DNA from 2 places in the Zoogloea sp. GW822-FHT05C07 genome. Region 2 is predicted to be linked to the other one. Evidence: predicted binding sites of a transcription regulator. Region 2 holds the regulator's gene; the other holds the start of a gene.
What was found. Region 2 encodes sigma-54, which starts transcription at its own class of promoters, with help from an activator protein. Its sites were predicted from a motif close to TGGCACGCTTNCTGCTNA; they were not measured.
Positions count from the first base shown of each region.

Region 1: a site for sigma-54 is predicted at 2,422-2,439, ahead of nifH (nitrogenase iron protein). Genes of this name have one in related genera too.

Region 1 covers NZ_CM179510.1:5,050,682-5,056,620, reverse strand. Annotated here, with positions in the region: gene vnfD (nitrogenase vanadium-iron protein, alpha chain) at 1-174, opposite strand, end outside; gene AC3QL2_RS23255 (dinitrogenase iron-molybdenum cofactor N-terminal domain-containing protein) at 505-1,215, opposite strand; gene AC3QL2_RS23250 (4Fe-4S dicluster domain-containing protein) at 1,226-1,408, opposite strand; gene nifH (nitrogenase iron protein) at 1,491-2,378, opposite strand; gene AC3QL2_RS23240 (NifB/NifX family molybdenum-iron cluster-binding protein) at 2,693-3,283, opposite strand; gene nifN (nitrogenase iron-molybdenum cofactor biosynthesis protein NifN) at 3,294-4,700, opposite strand; gene nifE (nitrogenase iron-molybdenum cofactor biosynthesis protein NifE) at 4,712-5,939, opposite strand, start outside.
Region 2 covers NZ_CM179510.1:2,746,446-2,752,384, forward strand. Annotated here, with positions in the region: gene AC3QL2_RS12915 (FHA domain-containing protein) at 1-294, shown strand, start outside; gene AC3QL2_RS12920 (PsiF family protein) at 368-670, opposite strand; gene hprK (HPr(Ser) kinase/phosphatase) at 797-1,732, opposite strand; gene ptsN (PTS IIA-like nitrogen regulatory protein PtsN) at 1,701-2,186, opposite strand; gene hpf (ribosome hibernation-promoting factor, HPF/YfiA family) at 2,346-2,669, opposite strand; gene AC3QL2_RS12940 (RNA polymerase factor sigma-54) at 2,686-4,146, opposite strand; gene lptB (LPS export ABC transporter ATP-binding protein) at 4,162-4,884, opposite strand; gene recX (recombination regulator RecX) at 4,871-5,320, opposite strand; gene recA (recombinase RecA) at 5,346-5,939, opposite strand, start outside.

The DNA.
Region 1 (5,939 bases), 2.3 Mb from region 2:
GATCACCAGCTTGGCGCCGCAGAAGGCGCAACCGCGCTCGGACAGGGTGCCGGGAATCGTCGCCGCGTTGGCAATCGGCAGGTATTCACGGGTGTCCTCGTCGGGCGCCTTGAGGTAGATGTGTTTCTGGCGCTCGGGAATGTCCTTGTCGCATTCGAGCAGGACCATGGGCATGGCATTTCTCCTTGCAATTGATTCCGGATTGACCGGAGTGGAAACGAAAAGAGCTTTTCGATCGGGAAGGCAGTTTTAATTAGCATTGAGCGTGCCACGCCATTGAAATAAATTGATTTTAATTAAATTTTCATTTAAATCAGAGTATTGGCCTTTCAATTTTCAGAATTAAATTCCGCTCGTCGATCTCCAGGGTATGTTTCTCGTTCGCCTGCGTACCAAGCACAATTCGGTGTTCGCGATTGTGCGCAGGAGGCTCAGACCAAGAATAGAAAAGACCCGTCGCGCCAATTCCGGCGGGACGGGTCGATATGGGCTATCGGATAAATGCTATTGCAGGCTTGATCCACGATGGACGGGAAATGGTCGCGGCCTCTCGAGTCGTCCGGCCTTCACGAGCCAGGGTGGCGGCGTGCCCTGCAGAACTTCCTGGATCCGATCCATGGCCCAGGGCGCAGCCATCGGGCTGCCGTAACCCAGCGGATGAACGCCGAGGCGCATGAGGCGCGCCACATTGGATGTGCCCACGCCGACGGTCAGCAGCAAGTGGCAATCGGCAATGCACTCCGCCCGCCATCGATTCCCATCGTCGGCCGCCTTGGCCGCCGCTGTGCCGCGCACGTCGATCAGCCGGATTTCCATCGCGCTCAGCTGGAAGACAAGGAAGCGCAGACAGGTATTGAAGAAGCCGTCCAGTTGCAGCCCCGAATCGGACGCAATGGCGATGCGGACGGAGCCCGGCATGTCGCCGTCCTCATAACGCTGGATCGGCGGGATCGTGGTGTCGATGATGTTCACGGTCGCCCGGTCTGTCAGGAACGCGAGGGCTTCCCGCAACTGCGGGCGCGGCACCTGCAGCAGCACGCCACCGGGCGCGGCCCTCAATTGCGCCACCGTCAGTGAGCGGAGCTTGCGGTCTGTCAGCGGAAGCCCCAGCAGCGCGATCAGGGCCTGGACCACGTCGGCCACCGCCACGCCGGATAGCACCCTTGCAGCCAGGCCGATACGCAGCGCGAGGTCCGCCGAAAGTCTGGACGTCATGCTGCGGTCCCTACACCGGAGTGATGGCGCCGGACGCGCATTCGGCAAGACAGGCTGGATCGCCATCGCATTCGGTGCAGGTTTCGGGGTTGATGGAATAGATGCCGCTCTTCTTCAGTACCGAGCGGGTTGGACAGACCGGCTTGCAGTCGCCGCACAGGCTGCACGCATCCGGATCGATCATCATGGCCATGGCGAACTCCAGGCGGAGGTCCGGCAGGTGTCGGGGCCGAAAGGCCGCGCACCCGCCGGACCCGGTGAATGAAACGTCGTCGTCAGGCGACGGCCAGTTCGGCGGCGGTCTTGCCGACGATGGACTCGTCCTCCTGCTCCATGATGCCGAACTCCATCAGCAACTCTTCGAGGCCATCCATTTCCAGCGGCGTCGGGATTACCAGCTTGGTGTTGTCGATCACCTTGCGGGCCAGCGCGCGGTACTCGTCGGCCTGCTTCGCGCTCGGGTCGTACTCGATGACGGTCATGCGGCGGATTTCGGCGTGCTGCACAACGTTGTCGCGCGGCACGAAGTGGATCATCTGGGTGCCCAAGCGCTCGGCCAGGGCCATGATCAGCTCGTCTTCGCGGTCGGTCTTGCGGCTGTTGCAGATCAGGCCGCCCAGGCGCACGCTGCCGGAGTTGGCATATTTCACGATGCCCTTGGCGATGTTGTTGGCGGCGTACATGGCCATCATTTCGCCGGAGCAGACGATGTAGATTTCCTGGGCCTTGTTCTCGCGGATGGGCATGGCGAAGCCGCCGCACACCACATCGCCGAGCACGTCGTAGAACACGAAATCCAGGTCCTCGTCGTAGGCGCCTTCTTCTTCCAGGAAGTTGATGGCGGTGATGACGCCACGGCCAGCGCAACCGACGCCGGGTTCCGGGCCGCCGGATTCGACGCACTTCACGTCACCGAAGCCGGTCTGCAGCACGTCTTCGAGTTCCAGGTCCTCGACCGAGCCGGCCTCGGCGGCCAGGTGCATGACCGTCGTCTGGGCCTTGCTGTGCAGGATCAGGCGGGTCGAGTCGGCCTTCGGATCGCAGCCGACGATCAGCACACGCTTGCCGGCCTCGGCAAGCGCCGCGACCAGGTTCTGGGTGGTGGTGGATTTGCCGATACCGCCTTTGCCGTAAATGGCGCATTGACGCAGTTTCTTGCTCATTTCTATTACCCCGTTTGATTGAATGAAGACTGGCGAAAATTGATCAGCAAGGGGCATGCCATTATTATTTTTCTACCGTTTTCCTTTTGTTTTCGCCCCTTTCTGAATTGGAAATTCAATTTCCGCAAATCAAGCCGTTCGTTTGAGTACGAAGCCATCCGGCCCGCGTTCGCCTCTGTGCGAGCGGCGCAAAAAGCATCAAACCCTGAAATGAAAAAGGCCGGATAAATGGACAACCCAAGAGTCCATTTATCCGGCAAGGCTCCGAGCGCTCCCCGGTTGCGGCAGATGGCACGTCCCCGCGGGAAGACCGGTCAGGCTAAATCGTCCATCGAGGTAATCAGTTGATGGATCACGGTGGGATTCAGGGCGGTCGATTCCGCGTCCCAATCCCCTTCCGCAAGAGTGTCGAAACGGTCGGGCGATTTCTCCAGCCTCGCCACGGCGCGGTCCACCCAGGCCAGTCCGCCGTAGTGCAGCGCAAAGCTCACTTCGTTCAGCAAGTCCATGATCTCGTGGCCGTTATCCACGATGATCGGTTGCACGTCGAGGGCCATCAGGCGGCGGATCGACGATGCACCGATGGACGCGGCATAGACCGCCGCACAGCCCTTCAGGAAGTCCAGCTTGGCGATCACCTTGTCTTCCGGTGGTTTGTCCGGCGGAGGCAACACGTCTTCAGGTGCGGGGGCGTAGGGCTGCGACGGCAGAAGGGCCATGCCCTGCAATTCCCGCGGCAGCCCCTTGTCCTTGTTGCTGCCCTTCATTTCCACCTTGATGAACTCTCCGACGCCGATGAGGCTGGCCCGCCCGGGCTCCACGTCGAACAGGACCAGGCGATCGGCCGCACCGAAATGCAGGTCGACCTTTTGCTGGTCCGTTGAGGCAAATGCAATACGTAACATGGGATCTCCTTCAGCCGAGAAGTGTTGATGCGCCGGACACGGCGGCGGGTGCGCTCCTGTCCATTTCCGGGGGGCGCTCCTTTCCGTAGAAGGAGCGATACGGCGCGATTTCCGGGCGGGCCGTGCTGGCGAGATTAGCCAGATCGAATAGCGCCTGGCGGCTCCCGTCGTAGCCAACCCATTTGCGGGCCGCGCCGCCGAAGATGTCGTACAGCGGAAAGCCGGCCCGCAGCAGCGGAACGCGCAGCCTCTCCGCGAGGTCCGCGCCATGGGAGTTGGCGATCAACACCTGGGCTTTGCCCGCCTGGGCCTGCGCCTCCAGGTCTTCCAGATCACCGACGACAACCGCTTCGACCGGCAGGTCCACCAGCCCTTCCGCACGGCTCGAAGCCACCGCGGCGACCACGTGGATGCCGACGCCCGTCAGGAAGTGCGCCAGCATGCCCAGATGGTCGGGATCGGCGGCCACGCCAAGGCGCAAGGCACCGAGCACGAAATGGGTATCGACCATCGCATCGAGCAGTTGCTCGCGCAGCCTGTCGATCCTGTCGGGTACGGAGCGCCCGGAAAGCCCGGCCAGCACCTCGGTGAAGGCATCGCATGGCGCCAGCCCCATCAGCCCGTCGAAGCGGTGATCCGGCACGCCGGTGCGGGCTTTCAGCCGATCCGCAGCGGTGAAGACGGACGGACCGACGGCCAGCGTGGCGATGGATTTGCCCATCGTCGCCACGTCGATGCGCGACACGCCGCCGCGCGACAGGGTAGAGAAGCCCGCCGGGTCGAAATGCCCGTCCAGGCTGCCGCCCAGGTCCGGCAGCATCACCGGCCGCAGGCCGAAAGCCTCGACCCAGGCCCGCACGGCTTCGGCGTCGCCCGGCGTCAGCATCGACGACAGCAGCACGTTCACCTGCCGGGGCCGGTAGCCGGCTACCCGGCCCTCCGGCACCAGGTGCTCGATGACGGCTTCCAGCGCCCGTGCGTAGCCGCTTTCCAGGCTGCCGAGCGTATCCGGTGTGTTGATCGGAATCACGCTGATGTCCATGAATTCCGGACTGCTGCGCTGGAACTCCTTGACCGTCCGTGCGATGTCGGCGCCCTGGGTCTCGGTCAAGCCGGTGGTCATCAGGCCGATGACTTCCGGGTTGTTGAGTTCGGCGACCGTCCGCAGGGCTTCGATCACACTGTTGTCGGCGCCCATCACCGTCACCACCTGGTCCATCGCGGTGGTCTGCAGCGGTACGGGTTCGCGGAAGTGGCGGGTGAAGAACACCTTGCTGAAGGCGGTACAGCCCTGGGCGCCGTGCTGCAGTGGCACCGCCTGGTCCAACCCCAGCATGGCCAGGGTTGCGCCCATCGGCTGGCTGACCTTGAGCGGATTGACGGTCAGCGGCTTGTTCGAGATATGCACCATTGCCATGTCGGCCTCCGTCAGGCGCAAGCCAGGGCCATGGCGCGCCGCTGGCGCCACGCTGGCTTGCGAACGAGCTGCGCCCAGATCGGGTTGTCGATCACGTCGGCGATGTGCTGCGCCAGTTCGACGATGCCGTCGTAGCCGGCATAGCCGAAGTCCCGCTCGTGATTGATGTCGAGGAAAGGGATGCCGGACTTGAGCGCCGGATATAGGTAGCGGCCGCCGGCGAAGAGGATGTCGACACCGTAGTCGCGGCAGGTCTCCATCAGCGCGCCCTGGTCGTTGTTGCCGATCATGCGGGCTTCGGGGCCCATCAGGGCGCGGATGCGGGCGCGGTCCTCCTCGGTGGACTTCTCGGTGCCGGTCGCCACGACGTCCATGCCCAGGTCCTGCAAGGCCGATACGATCGACCAGGATTTGACGCCGCCCGAGAAGATCAGCGCCCGCCGTCCGGCCAGGCGCTCGCGGAACGGCGCCAGGCGCTGGGCCACCCGGCCCTCCTCTCGGCCGATCACGATCTCGGTACGCACACGGAAGTCCGCGTCGCCAACAAGCCCGGCGAGATCCCGCAGGGCCTGGGAGGTGTCCTCGACACCGTAGAAACTGCCTTCGAAGAACGGAGTGCCGTAATCCTGCTGCAGCTTGCGCGCCACGTTGAGCATGGCCTTGGAGCAAACCACCATGTTGGCCTTCGCCCGGTGCATGGTCTGCACTTCATGAAAGCGCGCATCGCCGGACAGCGTGCATAGGATGCGCAGCCCCAGCTCGTCGAACAGGGGCGCGACGCGCCAGAACTCGCCGACGATGTTGTATTCGCCGATCAGATTGATGTCGTGGGTCGACAGGCCGTCCGGGCGCGGCCGGGCCGGTCCGGGCTCGCGGGAGCCGATCACGTGGCGATACAGCGTTTCGCCGGCAATCCGGTTGCCGAGGCTCTTGCTGCCGTAGAAGCCGGCACAGTCCACCGGAACCACCGGGATCTGCCAGCGCTCGGCCGCAACCTTCGCCACCGCGGCTACGTCGTCGCCATGCAGCGCCGGTACGCAGGTGGTGTAGACGAAGACCGCCGCGGGACGGTAGTGGGAAACCGCCTGGCCGATGGCGTGGAACAGCTTCTTCTCGCCGCGCCCCATCACCACGTCGATATCCGAAAGATCGGTGGTCATCCCCAGCCGATAGGTGTCGGGGCCCGACGAGCGTGTTCCGCGCGCATCCCACGAGCTGCCGGCACAGCCGATGGGGCCG
Region 2 (5,939 bases):
CGGAGCTGGGTGATCGACGTGGCCCGCCCGGCGCTGTTGTTCGGGCGCGATACCGGCAACGACATCGTGATCTCCGATCCGCGGGTTTCTCGCCGCCATGCGCGCCTCGAACTGCGCAACGGCCTGTTCTACCTGACCGATTCGAGTACCAACGGAACCTTCCTGCTGGAGGAGGGCAGCCCGGAGCACTGCATCAAACGCGAGGAGTTCATCCTCGGCGAGAAAGGGCATATCGGCTGCGGTTTCTCCGTCAACGACAACATGTCGGATGTGGTGGCGTTTGCCTTGGGGTGATCGGGGAGCACAGGCGCCGGGCTGAATGATAAAGGGCCGCATCCGCGGCCCTTTATCATGGAAATGAAGCAGCTCAGCCCTTCAGGCAGCCGCTCATGAACTTCTTGCGCTCGTCGCCCTTCAGCGCCTTGTCGCCGGCTTCCTTGTTGCAGGACTTCATCTTGTCCTGCTGGGTGGTCTTGCCATCCTTGGCGGCGGCGGCAGGCTTGGCCGACAGACAGTCCTTCATGAAGGCCTTGCGCTCATCGCCTTTCTTGTCGGCGGCGGAGGCATTGCATTCCTTCATCTTGTTCTGCTGGCCGGTTGCGGCGAAGGCTGCAGGCGCCAGGCTGGCGGCAAACAGGGACACGGCGACGCTCAGGATCATTTTTTTCATCATGCCACTCCTCGTATGGACGGTTTGTCGGTGCTGCGGATGCAGCATAAACGCACCGCGAGACCCGCAGTTGACGGCGTAAAGGCCCGCCAACACGTCGTTTGCGACGAGTTGTGTCAACGGCGGCTAGAAGCCGCTCTCTTCCATTGCGCGACGCTGGCGGTCGACGAATTCCTGCGTCGAGTCGATGCCGCGCAGCAGCAGGATCGTCGAACGCACGGCGGCCTCGAGCAGCACGGCGAGGTTGCGGCCGGCCGCAACCGGCAGCACGACGCGGCGTACCGGCACGCCGAGGATGGGTTGCTGCTCGCCGTCGAGGGTCAGGCGTAGCGGGTCTTCCTGGCCCGGCTGGCGGCGTTGCAGATGGACCACCAGCTTGAGCTTCATCTTCCGCCGGCAGGCCGTTTCGCCGAAGATCGTACGGATGTTGAGGATGCCGAGGCCGCGCACCTCGATGACGTCCTGCAGCAGTTCGGGGCAGCGCCCCTCCAGCACGGTCGGGGCGATGCGCGAGAACTCGACGATGTCGTCGGCCACCAGGCCGTGGCCGCGGGAGATCAGTTCCAGCGCCAGTTCGGATTTGCCAGCGCCGGAGTCGCCGGTGATGAACACGCCAAGGCCCAGCACGTCCATCAGCACCCCGTGCAGAGCGACCCTTTCGGCCAGCTGGCGCGACAGGTAGCTGCGCAGCAGGTCGATGACGTTGGCGGACGGCAGCGGGCTGGCGAAGAGGGCGATGTCCTCGTTCGCACACAGCGTGCGGATGCTGCTCGGAATCTCCTCGTCGTCGGCGACGATGAGTGCCGGCGGGGCGTAGGAGAGGATCTCCCGGACGTGGTGGATGACCTTCTCGCGGGTCTGGCGGCGGGCCCAGGCCATCTCGGAGGAGCCGAGGATTTGCAGGCGGTCCGGGTGGATCAGGTTGAGGTGGCCGACCATGTCGGCAGGCCAGATGCGGTCTTCGGAGACCGAAATGCGGGTCGCCAGGCTGCCGCAGATGTGGCGCAGCCGCAGGCGCTCCAGGTTGTCGTCAAACAGCCGGCTGACTGTCGTCTGACGCATGGCTGCCCCATTGGGCGAAAAGGGTGTGGGCGGCCTGGGCATCGGGCGCGCTCATCAGCTGTTCACGGAAGCTGCGGTCGCTGAACATCTGGGCCAGTTCGGACAGCAGTTGCAGATGGTGCTCGTTGGCCTGCTCGGGAACCAGCAGCACGAACAGCATCGACACGGGGCGTCCGTCGGGGGCGTCGAAGGGTACCGGCTCGGCGAGGCGGATGAAGGCACCCAGCGCCTCCTTGAGGCCCTTGATGCGGCCGTGGGGAATGGCGATGCCCTGGCCGAGGCCGGTCGAGCCGAGCTTCTCGCGGGCAAACAGGCTGTCGAAGACTGTGCTGCGGCCGATGCCGTGGTTGTTCTCGAACAGCAGGCCGGCTTGCTCGAAAGCGCGCTTCTTGCTGCTCGCCTCGAGTCCGACGACCACGTTGGTCGGCGGCAGAAGTTTGGCGATGAGGTTCATGCGAGGACTCTCCCGTGTGCGGAACGGGCCGACACAGGTTGCCGGTGAAAGGCGATTCAGGAAGATCCGGAGGCGGAGGCCGCCGGGGCCGTTGTGTCAATTGGGGCGCATTATAGCCACAACGGTCCCGGGGAAAAGGGTATTACGCGACGCCGGGAATCAGGACTCGGCGAGGTGTTGCTTCAGGGAGTCGTGACCGTGGTCGCTGGTCTTGTCCTTGTACTTCAGGACCTGGCGGTCGAGCTTGTCGATCAGCCCGTCGATGGCTGCGTACATGTCGGCATCTTCGTTCTCGACGAAGATGTCCTTGCCGCGCACGTGCACGGTAACTTCGGCCTTCTGACGCAGCTTTTCCACCGAGAGGATCACGCCGACGCTGGTGACGTTGTCGAAGTGACGGATCACGCGGTCCAGCTTGCTCGTGACGTACTCGCGGATGGCCGGCGTAACTTCGACGTGATGCCCCGTGATGTTGAGGTTCATGGTTGCTACCTTTCTGTCAGATGGTTTTGCGCAGACTGACCGGCGGAATATCGAGGGACTCGCGGTATTTTGCAATTGTCCGACGAGCCACGACGATACCCTGCTGGCCCAACAACTCGGCAATCTTGGCGTCGGACAAGGGTTTCTTCTTGTCTTCCGCTCCCACGAGCTGGCGAATCAGCGCCCGAATCGCCGTCGAGGAAGCAGCCCCACCGCTGTCGGTGGCAACGTGACTGCCGAAAAAATACTTGAACTCGAAAATGCCCCGCGGTGTGGCCATGTACTTTTGGGTGGTCACCCGCGAAACGGTGGATTCGTGTAGATCCAGTTGTTCGGCAATTTCCCGCAGGGTCAGCGGTCGCATTGCCACATCGCCATAATCGAAGAACTGGCGCTGGCGGTCAACGATCGCTTGCGAAACCCGCTGGATGGTGTCGAAACGCTGCTGCACGTTCTTGATCAGCCAGCGTGCTTCCTGCAGGTGGCTGGACAGGGAACCGCTGGCGCCGCGGTTGTCGCGCAGGATCTGGGCATACAGCTGGTTGATGCGCAGGCGCGGCATCGCGTCGGGATTGAGGCTGACGACCCAGTTGTTACGCATCTTGCGGACCACCACGTCGGGGACCACATAGCGGGTGTCGGCCTGGGAGAACTGGGCGCCGGGGCGCGGGTTGAGGCTGAGGATCAGCGCATGGGCCTCGCGCAGCGTGTCGTCGCTGCAGCGCAGGGCGCGCTTGATCTTCAGGAAGTCGCGGGCAGCCAGCAGTTCGAGGTGTTCGCTGACGATGGCGATGGCCAGGTCGCGGGCTTCGCCGGGGGGCTGGGTATGCAGCTGCAAGGCCAGGCACTGGCCCACGTCCTGGGCGCCGATGCCGGCCGGGTCCAGGCTCTGGATCTGGCGCAGCGCGATCTTGAGATCGTCGAGCTCGATTTCCAGCTCGGGGGGCAGCAGCGGCAGCAGGTCAGCCAGATCCTGGCTGAGGTAGCCGTCGTCGTCGAGGGCCTCGATGAGGAAGCGCACCAGCGCCCTGTCCCGGTCGGACAGCGGGGTCAGGGCGACCTGAGCGTCCAGGTGGTCGCGCAGGGATGGCACGGCGGCCTGGAACTCCTGGAAGTCGGTCTCGTCGTCGTCGTCGCGCTGCCCGCCGCTACCCGCCGCAGCCCATTCGCCGGCTTCGCCGCTGCCGTCGAAATCGTGGTCCGGCTCGCGCTCGCGTTCCGCCTCCCGGGATTGCTCCTGCTCGCGCTCGTGGGCGGCTTCGCTGCCCGCCGGCGCCACGGGGCCGGGCGCCTCGACGCGGCTCGAGCCGAGGTCGCCCTCGGGCTCCTCCCGCTCGAGCATGGGGTTTTCCAGGAGGATCTTCTCGATCTCCTGGTTGAGTTCGAGGGTCGACAACTGCAGCAGCTTGATGGACTGCTGCAGCTGGGGCGTCAGCGCGAGATGCTGGGAGAGTTTGAGCTGAAGGCTGGGCTTCATGAGTCGTATCGGGCCTCAGAGCCTGAAGTGCTCGCCGAGGTATACCTGGCGGACCTGTTCGTTGTGAACGATCTCGTCCGGGCGGCCGCTGGCCAGCACCTCGCCGGCGTTGATGATGAAGGCACGATCGCAGATGCCGAGGGTTTCACGGACGTTGTGGTCGGTGATCAGCACACCGATCCCCTTGTCCTTCAGGAAGCGGATGATCTTCTGGATGTCGATGACGGCGATCGGGTCGACGCCGGCGAAGGGCTCGTCGAGCAGGATCAGGCGGGGGGCGGTGGCCAGGGCGCGGGCGATCTCGCAGCGACGGCGCTCACCGCCGGACAGGGAGATGGCGGTACTGTCGCGCAGGTGCTCGATGCCCAGCTCGTTCAGCAATTCGTCGAGGCGGCTGGCGATCTGGGCCTTGGATAGGCTCTGCAGCTCGAGCACAGCCTGGATGTTCTCGGCCACCGTCAGCTTGCGGAAGACACTCATCTCCTGCGGCAGGTAGGACAGCCCCAGGCGCGCGCGCTGGTGGATCGGGCGATGGGTCAGCACCTCGTCGTCGAGGGTGATCTCGCCGCCGTCGGCGGCCACCAGGCCGACGATCATGTAGAAGCAGGTGGTCTTGCCGGCGCCATTGGGGCCGAGCAGGCCGACGACCTCGCCACTGCCGACGTTGAAGGAAACGTCGTGAACGACCGTGCGGGCCTTGTACTTCTTGCGCAGGTTGCTGACTTTAAGCAGGCTCATCGCCGGGGTGTTCTTTCAGGACTCTACGAATGATTTCGGTGGAAAAGCCGCGACCTTGAAGGAATCTCGCCTGCCGTGCCCATTCTCGCGCGTCTGCGGGCGGCGTGGAGAATTTTCGGCGGTGGATGTCGCGTGCCCGTTCGAATTCGCTCTCAGCGGTGTTTTCCGCGATCGCGTCGCCGATCAGTTCGGAGGATACCCCGCGGCGGCTCAGTTCCAGTTTCAGGCGGGCGGCACCGAAGCGGCTGGCCTTGGCGCGCACGTAGGCGTCGGCAAAACGGGCATCGGACAGCAGGCCGAGGTCTACGAGGCGGTTGAGCTCGGCATCGACCTCCTCGTGGCTGCCGAGCGTGCCGAGCTTGCGCGCCAGCTCCACGCGGGAGTGTTCCCGCTGGGCCAGGCAGCGTAGCGCGCGCTCATGCAGGCTTGCAGTCATCGGCGTGCCGTCCGGGGCCGCTTCGTCAGGCCGCCGCTGCGGCTGCCGGAGCCACCGCGGCCATCTCGGGCAGGCCGACCGCTACGCGGATCTTGTTCTCGATCTCGCGGGCGATGTGCGGGTTGGTCTTCAGGAACTCGCGGGCGTTGTCCTTGCCCTGGCCGATCTTCTCGCCGTTGTAGGCGTACCAGGCGCCGGACTTGTCGACGAACTTGTGCTGGACGCCCAGATCGATGATCTCGCCTTCGCGGGAGGTGCCTTCGCCGTACAGGATGTCGAACAGGGTTTCGCGGAACGGCGGGGCGACCTTGTTCTTGACGACCTTCACCTTGGTCTCGGAGCCGATCACCTCGTCGTTCTTCTTGATGGTGCCGATGCGGCGGATGTCCATGCGCACGGATGCGTAGAACTTGAGCGCGTTGCCGCCGGTGGTGGTTTCCGGGCTGCCGAACATCACGCCGATCTTCATGCGGATCTGGTTGATGAAGATCACCAGCGTGTTGGTGCGCTTGATGTTGGCGGTGAGCTTGCGCAAGGCCTGGGACATCAGGCGGGCCTGCAGACCAGGCAGCTGGTCGCCCATCTCGCCTTCGATTTCGGCCTTCGGGGTGAGCGCTGC